DNA from 2 places in the Spiribacter aquaticus genome. Region 1 is predicted to be linked to the other one. Evidence: predicted binding sites of a transcription regulator. Region 1 holds the regulator's gene; the other holds the start of a gene.
The links. The regulator FNR, encoded in region 1, switches genes on or off when oxygen is low (the NO sensors DNR and NnrR bind a similar motif). The targets are predictions, from matches to a motif close to TTGATNTANATCAA.
Positions count from the first base shown of each region.

Region 2: the regulator FNR is predicted to act here: its motif matches at 4,876-4,889, upstream of hemN (oxygen-independent coproporphyrinogen III oxidase).

Region 1 is NZ_VMKP01000002.1:505,649-513,191, reverse strand. Features, by position in the region: gene ribB (3,4-dihydroxy-2-butanone-4-phosphate synthase) at 1-494, shown strand, start outside; gene ribH (6,7-dimethyl-8-ribityllumazine synthase) at 542-1,027, shown strand; gene nusB (transcription antitermination factor NusB) at 1,024-1,476, shown strand; gene thiL (thiamine-phosphate kinase) at 1,488-2,447, shown strand; gene fnr (fumarate/nitrate reduction transcriptional regulator Fnr) at 2,490-3,218, shown strand; gene sufT (putative Fe-S cluster assembly protein SufT) at 3,259-3,804, opposite strand; gene FPL11_RS05900 (aspartate aminotransferase family protein) at 3,939-5,240, shown strand; gene FPL11_RS05895 (MFS transporter) at 5,316-6,584, shown strand; gene FPL11_RS05890 (NAD-dependent succinate-semialdehyde dehydrogenase) at 6,553-7,543, opposite strand, start outside.
Region 2 is NZ_VMKP01000001.1:43,469-51,011, forward strand. Features, by position in the region: gene ptsP (phosphoenolpyruvate--protein phosphotransferase) at 1-1,635, opposite strand, end outside; gene FPL11_RS00195 (RNA pyrophosphohydrolase) at 1,641-2,189, opposite strand; gene FPL11_RS00200 (histidinol-phosphatase) at 2,274-2,954, shown strand; gene FPL11_RS00205 (copper chaperone PCu(A)C) at 2,968-3,426, shown strand; gene hemN (oxygen-independent coproporphyrinogen III oxidase) at 3,423-4,814, opposite strand; gene FPL11_RS00215 (YbaN family protein) at 4,918-5,337, shown strand; gene FPL11_RS00220 (MAPEG family protein) at 5,327-5,710, opposite strand; gene purD (phosphoribosylamine--glycine ligase) at 5,707-7,005, opposite strand; gene purH (bifunctional phosphoribosylaminoimidazolecarboxamide formyltransferase/IMP cyclohydrolase) at 7,027-7,543, opposite strand, start outside.

The DNA.
Region 1 (7,543 bases):
TCCACCTGTATGCCTATCAGGACGTGGTGGACGGCGCTCTGCATTTCGCCCTGCTGCGCGGCCGGCCCGAGCCGGAGCAGCCGGCGCTGGTGCGCGTGCAGGTCGAAAACACCCTGTCGGATCTGTTCGGCGCCATCGCCCCCGATCAGACCTGGTCGCTGCGACAGTCACTGGACGAGATCGCCGGTAGCAATGCCGGGGCGGCCTGTCTGCTGATGCTGCGCACCGCCGATGACCGCTCCGAGGTGCTGACGCGCATGCGCGAGTTCCAGGCCCTGGCCCAGAGCGGTGAGATTCAGCCCGAGCCGCGCCCGGTCACCGATCAGAGCGAGTCGCTGCGCACCTATGGCGTGGGGGCGCAGATCCTCACCGATCTGGGCATTCGGCGCATGCGCGTCCTCTCGTCGCCGAAGATCATGTACGGCCTGTCGGGATTCGGCATGGAAGTCGTCGATTACGTCCAGACCGGTGATGACCGGGGCGTTGGCGGCTAGACGGGCGGTTTGCAGGCAGCCCGCGGCGATATACGCTTGCGGCCCACATGGATAACAACAACGGTAGCAGCATGAAGACCCTTGAAGGTGATTTTATGGCCGCCAATGCGCGGATCGCGCTGGTGGCCACCCGATTCAATGATTTTATCGTCGACTCACTCATCGGCGGGGCCCGCGACACGCTGGTCCGCCACGGGGCAGAGGACGCCTCGCTGACGCTGGTGCGGGTGCCCGGCTCATGGGAGCTGCCGCTGGTCACCGACCGGCTGGCGCGTTCGGGCGACTACGACGGCATTCTCGCCCTCGGCTGTGTCATCCGCGGTGGAACGCCGCATTTCGAGTATGTCGCCGGCGAATGTGCCAAGGGCCTGGGGCAGGTCAGTCAGCAGCGCGACGTACCGGTGTCGTTTGGCGTGCTCACCACCGATACCATCGAGCAGGCCATCGAGCGGGCCGGGACCAAGGCCGGCAACAAGGGCGCCGAATCCGCCATGGCACTGCTCGAGATGATCAGCCTGCTGCGTCGACTGTGAGTGCGGCGGGCGCCAATCGTTCGCGGGCCCGGGCCCGTCGGCGCATCCTCCAGGCCCTCTATCAGTGGCAGATGACCGGCGGCGACGTCGGCGACATCCAGCGTCAGTTCTTCAGCGACCATCGTCTGGGGCACATGGATCTGGATTACTTCAGCGAGGTGTTCCGCGGCGTGACCGAACGCGTCGAGTCACTGGATGCCGCCTATGACCGCTATCTGGACCGGCCCGCCGTCAACCTCGATCCGGTGGAACGCGCCCTGCTGCGGCTCGGCAGCTACGAGCTCGAAGAACGCCTCGAGGTGCCCTACCGGGTGTGCATCGATCAGGCGGTGGAGCTGGCGAAGGCGTTCGGCGCCGAGCAGAGTCACAAGTACATCAATGGCGTGCTGGATCGCGTGGCCCGCGACCAGCCACTGCGGGCCGAGGAGCGGAAGCGCCGCCGGCGCTGAGCGGCAAGACGATGGCCAGGGCCTCGGAGTTTGATCTGATCGGCCGCTATCTGGCGGACCGCGGCGCCCGGCGCCGCGATGTGGTTCTGGGTGTCGGGGACGACGCCGCGATATTGGCCGGCGACGACCGGCCGCTGCTGATGGCCCTGGACACCCTGGTCGAGGGGGTGCATTTCCCCGCGGATCTGCCGGCCGGATGGGTCGGTCACCGGGCCCTGGCGGTCAACCTGAGTGACATCGCCGCCATGGGGGGCGAGCCCTGCTGGGCGCTGCTGGGGCTGACCCTGCCCGAGGCCGACGAGGCCTGGGTCAGGGCTTTTGCTGATGGCCTTGATGCGCTGGCCCGACGCCACGCGGTGGCCCTGGTGGGGGGTGATGTGACCCGCGGGCCGCTCAGTATCAGTGTGCAGGTCGCCGGCCACGCCAACGGGCCGGTGCTGCGTCGGGCGGGCGCCGCTGTGGGCGACCGGGTCTGGGTATCGGGTCGGCCCGGCGATGCCATGGGCGGCCTGGCGGTCTGGCAGGATCCGACGCAGCGTGATCGGCGCCAGTGGCGGGGGCTGCAGCGGGCGTTCATCGCCCCGCGTCCGCGCGTCGCACTGGGTCAGGCGCTGGCCGGCATCGCCAGCGCCGCGATTGATGTCTCCGACGGGCTGGTGGCGGATGCCGGGCACATCGCCCGCGGCAGCGGCGTGGCCATCGCGCTGCAGGCGGCGGCCTGCCGGCCCTCGGCACGGCTGTGTCACTGGCTGGGCGATACCGCCGCGCGCCAGACCCTGCTTGCCGGTGGTGACGACTACGAGCTGTGTTTTACCGCCCCGGCGGCCGCCGATGCGGCCGTCCTGCAGGCGGCACGGGCCAGTCGCACGCCGGTCCGCTGCATCGGCGCGGTGCGCGCGGGTGCCGGCGTGTGGCTTGATGGTGAGGCGTTGACCGCCGACACCGCCGGCTACCGCCATTTCAGTGACTGATCCCGGTGGCGGGGTCCCGGGCCGCGGTGTAATATTTAGATTATGGAAATGCGTGATCGGGTGGATCCTTCGGGATCCTGTCGGACAAAGACCTGCAGCCGCTGCAGCCTGAGCCGGATCTGTCTGCCGGTGTCGCTGGACGAGGCGGATATCGGCACGCTGGGGCGGCTGATCGAGCATCAGCCGACGCTGCGCCGGGGCGAAGCGCTGTTCAACGAGGGCGACGGGTTTCGGGCGCTGTATGCCGTGCGGGCCGGGTCGCTTAAATCCTTCACCACCACGGCGAGCGGCGAACAGCAGGTGACCGGTTTCCATCTGCCGGGCGAGCTGGTGGCGTTGAATGCCATCAACCGCTGGGAGCATCCGGGATCGGCGGTGGCGCTCGAGACCACCAGCGTCTGCGAGCTGCCCTTTGAAAAGCTCGAGGATCTCGCCGCCGACATCCCCGATCTGCAGCGCCAGCTGCTGCGGTTGATGTCGCAGGAGATCGCCGACGATCAGGACATGCTCTTCACCATGGCCCGGCGCAACGCCGACGAGCGGCTGGCCATCCTGTTACTGAGCTTCTCCGAGCGCTTCCGGCAACGCGGCCTGTCCGGCACGCGCTTTCGCCTGTCCATGGCGCGCAGCGATCTGGGGAATTATCTGGGACTGGCGCCGGAGACCATGAGCCGGGTGTTCCGGCGCTTTCAGGATCAGGGCTGGATCCGCGCCGAAGGGCGCGAGGTGGAGCTGCTCTCGGTGGAGGCCCTCGCCGAGCTGGCGGCGTAGACCGCCAGCATCGCCCGGCCAGGGCCTGCCGCCCCGGGGGTTACATCATCCCGGTCTGAAGCTTGGCCGCCTCGGACATCATCTCGAAGCTCCACGGCGGGTCGAAAACGATCTCAACGCTGACGTCCTCGATGGTGGGGATCTGCTTGACCTTCTCGCGCACGTCATAGGCCAGGATGTCGCCCATCCCACAGCCCGGTGCCGTGAGCGTCATATCGATTTCCACCGACCGCGTGCCATCGTCACGCAGGCTGACGTCGCAGCGGTACACCAGCCCCAGCTCGACCACGTTGATGGGGATTTCCGGGTCGAAGCAGCGCCGCATCTGATCCCAGACCAGCTGTTCGACCTCCTCGGGTGTGGCGTTCTCGGGCAGCTCGGGCGCCGGCTCGGGATCCTTGCCGATGGCATCGGCATCCTTGCCATCCACCCGGAACAGGTTGCCCTGGATGTAGACCGTATAGCTGCCGCCCAGGGCCTGGGTGATCATGCCCTCCGCCCCCTGGGGGATGATGCCGGTATCGCCCGCCGGAATCAGGGCCGCCTCGCAGTCGCGCTCGAAAATGACCGGCTCGTTACTCTGCATCATCGTCTCCCGGATTGATTGCCCATCGTGGGAAGTCAGGATACCACTGCGCGATCCGCTGTCCGACCCGGGGAGAAATCGTTTTTCAGTTCGCGTATCGTGAACCATGAATCAACAAGCCAGGAGGCTGTGTCATGAATGACAATGTCCACCATCTCTCCCCGCTGCTGCGCCAGTCCAGCGACATTCTGGTCGAGAGCGCGCAAGGGATGTACGTCTATTCCGAGGATGGCGGCAAGTACATGGACTTTGCGTCGGGCATCGGTGTGCTCAGCACCGGTCACTGCCACCCGCGGGTGGTCGAGGCGGCGAAGGATCAGATCGATCGGGTCGTGCACGCCCAGTACGCGATCATGAAGCATCAGCCGATCCTGGATCTCTCGGATCGCATCGTCGAGCTGATGCCTGACGCCATCGACAGCGTGTTCTTCTCCAACGCCGGGACCGAAGCGGTGGAGGCTTCGATCCGACTGGCCCGCCAGGCCACCGGCAAGCCCAATATCATCGCCTTCCGCGGCTGCTTCCATGGCCGCACCATGGGGTCGCTGGCCACCACCAGTTCCAGTGCCGCCGTGCGTCAGGGCGTACAGCCGCTGATGGGCGGGGTCGTGACGGCACCGTTCCCGGATACGAACTGGTACAACATGAGCGAGGACAAGGCGGCGGATTTCGCGCTGCGCGAGCTCGACTACATCCTCCAAGTGCAGAGCGTGCCCATGGAGACCGCCGCCATGCTGATCGAGCCCATCCAGGGTGAGGCGGGCTACATCCCCGGCAACACCCGGTTCATGCAGGGCCTGCAGGAACGCTGTAACAAGCACGGCATCCTCCTGATCATGGACGAGGTCCAGTCGGGCAATGGCCGTACCGGCCTGATGTGGGGCTACGAGCACTTCGGGGTCGAGCCCGACGTGGTCGTCTCGGCCAAGGGGGTCGCCAGCGGCTTTCAGCTGTCGTTCATGGCCGCCCCGGCGGAGCTCATGAGCCGGGCCCTGCCGGGCTCGCAGGGTGGCACCTACGGCGGCAACGCCGTGGCCTGCGCCGCCGGACTGGCCACGCTCGACGTGATCCGCGATGAAAAGCTGGTCGAGAATGCGGCGGACCGCGGTGCGCAGCTGCGGGCACGCCTGGAAGACGTGCAGTCGCGGCATCCCGAGATCGGCAACATCACCGGCCGCGGCCTGATGATCGGCACGCATCTCGTCGATGCCCACGGCAAACCGGATGGTGACCGCGGCGCGAAGATGCTCAAGGCCTGCGAGCACCGCGGTCTGCTGATGATCCGTTGTGGCCCCTGGGGTGGCAACGTGGTGCGCTGGATCCCGCCGCTGATCGTCTCCGCCGAGGAGATCGACTGGGCGGTGGAGCAGTTCGAGGCGGCACTGGTGGAGACCGGCGGCGGCGAGCAGCCGGCGGCGATCCGCAACACCGGCTAGACACCTCCGGGCTGATTCCGGCCCACGAACCCAGGCCCGGGCTTTTGCCCGGGCCTTTTTATTGGGAGTCTGCGCATGATTTCGGCCGTTCGGGGGCTTGGAGCCCACCGATACCTGCTGTTGTTCGGCTTTTTAATGGTTTTCCTCTCGGGGCAGGGTCAGACGTTTCTGATCTCGCTCTACGGCGGTGAACTGCGCGCGACCTTCGATCTCAGCAATGCCGAGTTTGGTGGGCTCTACTCGCTCGCTACCCTCATGAGCGGGCTTCTGGTGATCAGTGTTGGCCGGGGTGTCGACCGGTTGCCGCTGCCGGTGTTTACCGCTGGGGTCATCCTGGGGGCGGCCGCGGGCGGTCTGCTGCTTGCGCTGGCGCCGATGGCCTGGCTGCTGGTGCCGGCTTTTCTGCTGCTCCGCCTGTGCGGGCAGGGGCTGATGGTGCATGTCGCGCAGACCACGGTGGGCCGCCGTATCGAGACGGGCCGGGGCACGGCGATCAGCATGGTGACGGTTGGTTTCCCGACCGCTGAAGCAGTGATGCCCATGGTGGTGGTGGCGCTGATCGCTGCCTTCGGCTGGCGCGGGAGCTGGCTGCTGCTGGCGTTGTTTCTCGTCATCGTTGCCTTGCCCCTCGCGCTCACGCTGCTCCGGATGGAGAGGCGTTCGATCCAGTCGTCCCGTGATCGGGGATCCGGGGATGCGCTTTCCGGTGAGGAGGAGTCCTTCGGGGCGGCGCCAGAGCGGCGGGACTGGACCCGGGCCGAGGTCCTGCGCGATAGCCGCTTCTATCGTATTCTGCCCGCGCTGCTGGCACCGCCTATCCTGATCACGGCGTTGTTTTTCCATCAGGTACCGATCGCCGAGGCCAAAGGGTGGAGCCTGGAGCTGGTTTCAACGGCGTTCACGGCATTCGCCAGTACGCACGTCCTCTCCCTGCTGCTGAGTGGCCCGTTGGTCGACCGAATCGGTGCACAGCGCTTGCTTGGCTTTTATCTATTGCCGCTGCTTTTTGCCCTGGCGGTGGTGGGGTTCGTCCCCGGTGGCTGGGCGGCACCGCTGTATCTGGGGCTCGCCGGGTTGTGCATCGGCACGGCCGGGACGCTGATGGGCGCCCTGTGGCCGGAGCTCTATGGCCTCCGGCATCTGGGCGGGATCCGCGCCATGGCGCACGGAGCGATGGTGCTTGGCACCGCCGCTGGCCCCGTGCTGATCGGTTTTCTACTGGATATCGGTATGAACGTTCCAACCCTTGCGCTGATCATGATGGCCTATCTATCCATCGCGATCCTGCTGGTGCGGCCGGTGGCTGTGGCCGCTAACCCACCGGCACGGTCTGTACCTCGGTGAACTCGAACAGGCCCTCGAGCCCGCCCTCACGGCCAAAGCCGGACTGCTTCATGCCGCCGAACGGGGCCTCGGGGGTCGGGCCACTGCCGGTGTTGAGGGCGGCATGGCCGAAGCGCAGCCGGGCGATGACCTGATGGCCCCGCGCCTGATCGGCGGTGAACACATAGGCGGCCAGGCCGAAGTCGGTGTCGTTGGCCATGGCCACGGCCTGGTCCTCGTCATCGAAGCTGATCAGCGGGACCAGCGGGCCGAAGGTCTCTTCGCGGTAGCAGGCCGCGTCGCTGGGCACATCCAGCAACACCGTCGGCGGATAGAATGTGCCGGGCAGGCCGCCGGCATCGCCCTGGAAGATCTGCCGGGCACCGCGATCGAGGGCGTCGCTGACATGCCGCTCGACCTTGGCGACGGCGTTTTCATCAATCAGCGGGCCCAGTTTGGTGCCGGCCGCCATGCCGTCGCCCACGGTCAGGGCCTTGACGCGCACGGCAAGCTTTTCGGCGAACGCCGCGGCGACGTCACGCTGGACGAAGATCCGGTTGGCGCAGACACAGGTCTGCCCGCCCCCCCGAAACTTGTTGCCGATCAACTGATCCGCGGCGTGATCCAGATCGGCATCGGCGAAGACGATGTAGGGGGCATTGCCGCCGAGCTCCAGGGTGAGGCGCTTGATCCCCGGCGCTGACTGCTCGATCAGCGTGCGCCCCACCTCGGTGGAACCGGTGAAGCTGATCACCCGCACCGAGGGGGTATCGAACAGCGCATCGGTGATCGGCCCGGCCGAGCCCAGCACCAGATTGGCCTTGCCCGCCGGCAGTCCGACCTCGCGGTCGAGCAGCGTGAACAGCGCGATCATGGTCAGCGGCGTCTTCGACGAGGGCTTGACCACGCTCGCGCAGTCGGCGGCGATCGCCGAGGAGAGCTTTTTCGCGATCATGCCGATGGGGAAGTTCCACGGGGTG
Region 2 (7,543 bases), on a different contig from region 1:
CTGGGTCAGGAAGATCTCCGGATGATCCAGGGTCATGCGCACGCCGCGCCAGCCCAGAAACGGGTTTTCATCGTGACTGGGGAAGTAGGGCAACGGCTTGTCCCCGCCGACGTCCAGCGTGCGCAGGGTGACCGGCAACGGGGCGAACGCCTCGAGCACCTCGCGATAGCGCTCGATCTGCTCATCCTCGCCGGGAAACCGCGGGCTGACCATGAACGGAAACTCGGTACGATGCAGGCCGACGCCCGCACAACCCACCTCCAGCGCCCGCTCGATCTCGGCGGCGAGCCCGGTATTCACGGTCAGGCTGATGGAATGGCCATCCGGCGTCACCGCCGGCTCACCGGCAATGTCCGCCAGCCCGGCGGTCATCGCCTCCTCCTCCTCGGCCAGGCGCTGGTACTCATCATGCAGCGCCGGCGCGGGATCCACCTCGACCCGGCCGCGGTAGCCATCGACGATCAGCGCACGGCCGTGCAGGCCGTGCACCGGCAGCTCGCGCACGCCCATCACCGCCGGCACCCCCAGGGCCCGGGCCAGGATCGCGATGTGCGAGTTGGCCGATCCGCCGGCGCTGACCACGCCCGCCAGCCTGTCCCGGGGGATCTCCACCAGCTGCGAGGCGCTCACCTCCTCACCAACCAGGATGACCCGGTCGGGCAGTGGCTGATCCTCTTCGCCAACGCTCAGCAGCCGGCTCAGCAGCCGCTGCCCGACATCGCGCAGATCACTGGCGCGCTCGCGCAGATAGGCATCATCCATGGCCTCAAAGCGGCGTGCATGCTCGGCAATGGTCAGGCGCACGGCGAACGGCGCCCAATGGCCGGCATGGATGTGCGCGACGATGCGCTCACGCAGGCTGTCGCCGTCGAGCATCTGCAGATACACGTCAAAAAGCTGCTGCTCGGCCGCCGGCACCTGTCCCTGCATACGGGCCGCCAGCCCGCGAAGGTCGGCCCGGGCCGCCTCCAGCGCCCGGCCAAAGGCGTTCTCCTCGGCCTCGACATGGCGGATGCGTCGATCCGGAATGCTGTCGAGGCTGGCGGGGACGGTCATGACATGCCCCTCGCCGATCCCCAGGCCGCTCGCCCCGGCAATGCCGTCGAGCCCCAGCGGATGACCGTCATCGGCGTCCCCCGGGTCGGTCAGTTCGCCGCGCACCCGGGCGTGGGCCATGACACCGGCGAGCTGCGCCGCCATGGTGACCAGAAACGCGACTTCGGCATCGCTGAACCGGTCACGGGCCTGGCGCTGGACCACCAGCACGCCCAGCCGTGACTGATAGTGGATGATCGGGACGCCCAGGAAGGAGTGGAAGCGCTCCTCGCCGGTCTCGGGAAAATACCGGAACCGCGGATGCCGATCGGCATCGTTGAGGTTGATGGACTCCTCGCGCTCGGCCACCAGTCCCACCAGCCCCTCGCTCACCGGCAGGCGCACCTGGCCCACGGCATCCACATTCAGGCCGCGGGTGGCCATCAGGCGAAGATGCCCGCCATCGCCCTCGAGCAGATAGACCGAGCAGACGTCGCCACCGGTGGCCTCGGCCACACGCTCGACAATGATCTCCAGCGCCTGACGGAAATCGCCCGCGGCATTGACCGCCTGGACAATGCGGTGGAGCGTTTCCAGCACGCCGGCTAGCGCCCCTGGCCGGGTCGGGGAATGGCCGGCGGCTGCCCGCAACCGGCGTCAGCGGGCCGCGCCGGCGGGCCCTCGGGGAATAACAGGGGGGCGAGCTCGTCGAGCGCCCGGGCATAGACATCGCGCTTGAACGACACGATGGCCTCCAGCGGATACCAGTAGGACACCCAGTCCCAGCGATCAAACTCCGGGTCGGGGCTGGCGTCGAGCCGCACCCGGGTGTCCGCCGAGCGCAGCTGCAGCAGGAACCAGACCTGTTTCTGGCCAATGCAGGTCGGCCGCTGACGGCGACGGATGAGGTGCCGGGGCAAGCGATAGTGCAACCAGCCCCGCGTCGACCCCAGCACGGCGACATCCGCCGGCGTCAGCCCCACCTCTTCGTTGAGTTCGCGGTACAGGGCCGCCTCGGGGCTTTCATTACGCTGGATCCCGCCCTGGGGGAACTGCCAGGCGTTCTGGCCCACGCGGCGCGCCCACAGCAGCTCGCCGGCGCCGTTGGCCAGAATCATCCCGACATTTGGACGAAACCCTTTTGAATCAATCACTTACTTCACCAAATCAAGAATCCTGTTGCGGCTTATTCTTCCACACCGCAGAATCAAGCGGCAATGCGACAACGGGATTAAAGCGTGCAGCTGGCGATTTTCGACCTGGACAACACCCTCCTTGAAGGCGACAGCGATTACCTCTGGGGCCAGCATCTGATTGAACAGGGTGCGGTTCAGCGCGACGAGTTCGACGCCCGCAACCGGCAGTTCATGCGCGACTACGAGGCCGGCGAGCTCGACATCGAGGCCTTTCTGCAGTTCGCCCTGCGGCCGCTCGCTGATCACCCCGAATCCCGCCTGATGGACTGGCGGGACGCGTTCATCGAGCGCCACATCCGCCCCCGGATCCTGCCCGCCGCCTGTGAGCTGGTCGACGACCATCGCCGGCGCGGCCATGCGCTGATGATCATCACCGCCACCAACCGCTTCGTCACCGCCCCGATCGCGGCGCTGTTCGATATTCCGGTGCTGCTGGCCACTGAGCCCGAGCGCGGCCCGGCGGGTTACACCGGCCGGCCTGCCGGCATCCCGACCTTCCAGGCCGGCAAGATCGAGGCGCTTCGGACGTGGCTGGACGCGCAGGAGCAGCGCTTCGACACCCTTCACTTCTACAGCGACTCGCGCAACGACCTGCCGCTGCTCGAAGTGGTGGACCAGCCGGTGGCCATCGATCCCGACCCGGTGCTGGCAGCCGCGGCCCGCGCCAACGGCTGGCCCATGCTGACGCTGCGCGCCGGCGATACCCCGCAACCCCTTGCCTGACAGGAGGCCGAGCATGCACCGCACCGCCCTTCACCGATTCGCCTGGTTGACCACCGCCCTGATCGGCACCGCCCTGGCGGGCGCCGCGCAGGCCGAGCTGATCATTGAAGACGCCTGGGCGCGGGCGACGCCACCGGGTTTTTCCAAGGGCGCCGTCTACCTTGAAATCCGCAATGACAGCCGGCGCAGTGACACCCTGGTCGGCGTGCACACCGGGCGCGCCGGCCGCGCCGAACTGCATCGCACCATCGAGGAAGGCGGCAATAGCCGCATGGTCCACACGCCCCGGGTGCGCGTGCCCGCTGAGGGCAGCGTGACCTTTGAGCCCGGCGGCCGGCACGTGATGATGATGGGCATTGACGAGGCCCTCACCGAGGGCGAGCGCTTCAGCCTTGAACTCGAGGCCGAGACCGCCGGCACCCTCCGGGTCAACGTCGAGGTGCTGGCCCCCACGGCCATGGGCGTCGACTAGATCACGCGGGAGAAGCGCCGTTCGCCGCCGGCCGCTGCCAGGTAGGCGTCGAACGGCATCGCCACGTTGCGCAGGAAAAACCGCCCCCGCGGCGTGACCTCAAGCGCGCCGGGCGCCAGCGTGAGCAGGCCGTCATCCACCAGCGGCGAGAGGCCCACGAGGGCATCGCCGAAGTAGTCGGCAAAATCGATCCCATGACGCGCCTCAATCGCCGCGTAGTCGACCCGCCCCCGGCACATCACCGCCTGGATCACATCGCGGCGCAGGCGGTCGTCGTCGTCCATGGCCACGCCCCGCCAGATCGGCAGCTCGCCGGCGCGGACCGCGGCCGCATGGCCCTCGGGGTCACGATGATTCTGCATGAAGGCATCCCCGATCTGGCCAATGGATGAGGCCCCCAGGCCAATCAGATCCAGATCGGGGCGGGTGGCATAACCCTGGAAGTTGCGGTGCAGGGTGCCGTTATCGGCCGCCTCAGCCAGTTCATCGCCGGGCAGCGCGAAATGATCCATGCCGATGTACTGATAGCCCTCGCCGGCGAGGCGCTGCATGGCCTCGATCAGCAGGGTGAGCTTCATTTCCGCCGCGGGCAGGGTGGCGTCGGGGATCTGGCGCTGGATGCGGAACATCTGCGGCATGTGCGCATAGTTGTACAGGGCGATGCGGTCGGGGCGCATGGTCATCACCGCGTCCAGGGTCCGCGACAGGCGCTCGGGCGTCTGCAGCGGCAGGCCGTACATCAGATCCAGATTGATGGAGCGAAAGCCCTGGGCGCGTGCCTCCTCAACGATGTCGGCCGTGGCCTGAACGCCCTGGATGCGATTGATCGCCTTCTGCACATCGTCATCGAAGTCCTGCACTCCCAGGCTCAGGCGATTGAAACCCAGCGCGGCAAGGTGGTGGATGCGCTGGCGGTCCACCGTGCGCGGGTCCACCTCGATGGAAAACTCGCGCCGCTCCGGCGCCGCCAGGGGAAAGCGCTCGGCGATGGCATCGATCAGTGTCGCCAGATCGTCGTCACTCAGATAGGTCGGGGTACCACCGCCCAGATGCAGCTGCTCCACGGGACGGTCGTCGGCGAACAGCGCCGCCTGCAGGTCCAGCTCCTCGATCAGCCGGGCCAGATAGTCCTGGGCCCGCCGGTAGTTGGCGGTGATCACCTTGTTGCAGGCGCAGTAGAAGCACACCGTGCGGCAGAACGGCACATGCACGTAGAGCGACAGCGGCCGGGGGATGGGATCACCATTGCTCCAGCTGACATGGTCGCGGTAACGCGCGGCGTCAAAGTCCTCGGTGAACTGGGCGGCGGTCGGATAGGAAGTGTACCGGGGCCCGGTCACGTCATAGCGACGCAGCAGGGCCCGGTCGAGAAGAAGATTGTCGGCCATGGACGCGCCGCTCCCGATGCAGTGTTTCATGTCATCATAGGCGTTGTGCGACACGGCCGGGTTGATCTGTGTCAGTCAGGTGCAGGGTCGGCGGAGGATTGATTTGAAGCAGGACGGGAACAACGGCTCGACAGGGCCCGAGACCCTGCGCAGACGGCTGGTACGCCGCGGATGGCTGATGCTGGCGCTGTTTTTCATCGGCCTCGGCAGCGTCGGCGCGGTGCTGCCGCTGCTGCCGACCACGCCGTTTCTGCTCCTCGCGGCCATGTGCGCTTCGCGCAGCTCGCCGGCGCTGCATGCCTGGCTCTACAGCCACCCGCGTTTTGGCCCGCTGCTGCGGGACTGGCGGGATCACCGCGCGATCCGGCCCCGGGCCAAGATCACCGCACTGGTGCTGGTGGCGCTCAGCTGGGGGTGGATGTGGATCAGCGTCGAGCCGCTCTATGCCCGCCTGTCAGCCAGCGCGGTCATGACCGGCGTGGTCATCTTTCTGGCCACGCGCCCCCACGGACCTAGCCGGTAGTCAGCGCCGCCACCGCGAACAGCCCCGGCACGCAGGCGAACGCCCCGGTCCAGAGGAGGCTGCGCAGGGTGGGCCGATCGGCGATATAGGCCGCCCCATAACCCAGCCGCAGCACCACGAATAGTACCGCCAGGGCATCAATCCAGCCCTGCGCACCCCCCAGCTGATGGGCGATGATGACGGCCGCGGCAAACGGCGGGAATGCCTCGAAGGTGTTCAACTGCGCCCAGTGTGCCCGCTGGCGCCAGCCACTCAGGCCCGCCAGCCACTCCCGCGGGCGGGCGTTGTCGAACCGGCCCCGGGACTTTGCCAGACCGGCGAACACGAACGGCATGAAGATCGCGACCAGCACCATCCAGTAGGCCAGCGTCATGACGACTCCGCCTGCAGCTGTGCGTTGACGGCGCGGAAACCGATGTCCGCGCGCATGAAACGGCCCGGCCAGTGCACGGTCTCCGCCAGGTCATAGGCGGCCTGCTGCGCGGCCAGGATGTCGTCCCCCAGCGCACAGGCGCACACCACCCGGCCACCGGCGGTGACCACCTCGTCGCGGGCGTTGGTCGCGGTCCCGGCATGAAACACCTTGCGGCCGTCGCCGTCGGCATCGCCAAGCCCTTCGATGACATCGCCCTTGGCATAGGCGCCGGGATAGCCCGCCGCCGCCAGCACCACCCCCAGACAGGGCCGCGGATCCCACTGCACGGCCCCGGCGTCGAGCCGACCGTTCAGCGCGGCCTCGAACAGCGTCACCGGATCGCTCGCCAGGCGCATGAGAATCGGCTGAGTCTCGGGGTCGCCCAACCTGACGTTGAATTCAAGGACCCGCGGCTCGCCCCGGGCGTCGATCATCAGACCCGCGTAGAGGAATCCCCGGTAGCCACGCCCTTCGGCCACCAGGCCACGCACCGTTGGCCGGATCACCGACTCAAGAATCCGCGCATGGACCGCGTCCGTGACCACCGGCGCCGGTGAGTAAGCGCCCATGCCACCGGTGTTGGGCCCCTGGTCGCCGGCGTCGCGGGCCTTGTGATCCTGGGAGCTCGCCAGCGGCAGAACCGTTTCACCGTCCACCAGGGCGATGAAGCTGGCTTCCTCGCCGGTAAGGAAATCCTCGACCACGATGCGCTCGCTGGCCGCGCCGAATGCCCCGCCCAGCATGGATGTGGCCGCCTCGACCGCGGTGTCGATGTCGTGGGCAATGGTCACGCCCTTGCCGGCTGCCAGGCCATCGGCCTTGATCACCAGCGGCGCGCCGCGCTCGCGGATATAGGCGAGGGCCGGCTCGAGCTGCTCGAAGGTCGCGTACGCCGCGCTGGGAATGCCATGACGGGCAAAGAACGCCTTGGCGAACGCCTTCGAGGCCTCCAGCTCGGCCGCCGCCTGCCCGGGGCCCAGACAGGCCAGCCCCGCCTGCTCGAAGGCATCCACGATGCCGGCGGCAAGCGGTGCCTCGGGCCCGATCACGGTCATCTCCACGGCCCGTTCCCGGGCCTGCTCGACAAGCGCCGGGATATCGTCGGCGCCCACCGCTAGGTTGCTCACCCCCGGCTCACGGGCGGTGCCGGGGTTGCCGGGCGCCACGTAGACGTGGCCGCAGCGCGGTGACTGTGCCAGGCGCCAGGCCAGCGCATGCTCGCGCCCCCCATTGCCCACGACCAGGATGTTCATCGGACTGCTCCCCATGGCCGGTCAGTGGCGGAAATGGCGCATGCCCGTCAGCAGCATGGCGATGCCGTGTTCGTCGGCGGCGGCGATGACCTCGTCATCGCGGCGCGAGCCCCCCGGCTGGATGATCGCGCGGACGCCTGCCGCGGCGGCCTGGTCAATGCCGTCGCGGAATGGAAAGAACGCATCCGAGGCCAGCACCGAGCCGGTCAGGTCCAGGCCCGCCTCGGCGGCTTTGCTGACGCCGATCCGGGCACTGTCGACCCGGCTCATCTGACCGGCCCCGATCCCCAGGGTGCGGCCCTCGCGGCCATAGACGATGGCATTCGACTTGACGAACTTCGCCACCCGCCAGACAAAGTCCAGTTCCTCGGCCAGCGCCTCGCTCACCGGCTCGCGGGTCACGCAGCGCAGGCCCGAATCGGCCGTGAGGGCGCGGTCCTGGGCCTGCACGAGCAACCCGCCGCCCACCGGCTGCAGGCGCCATTCCGATGCCTCCACCGGCCCTCCCGGCACTTCCAGCACGCGCACATTGGTCTTG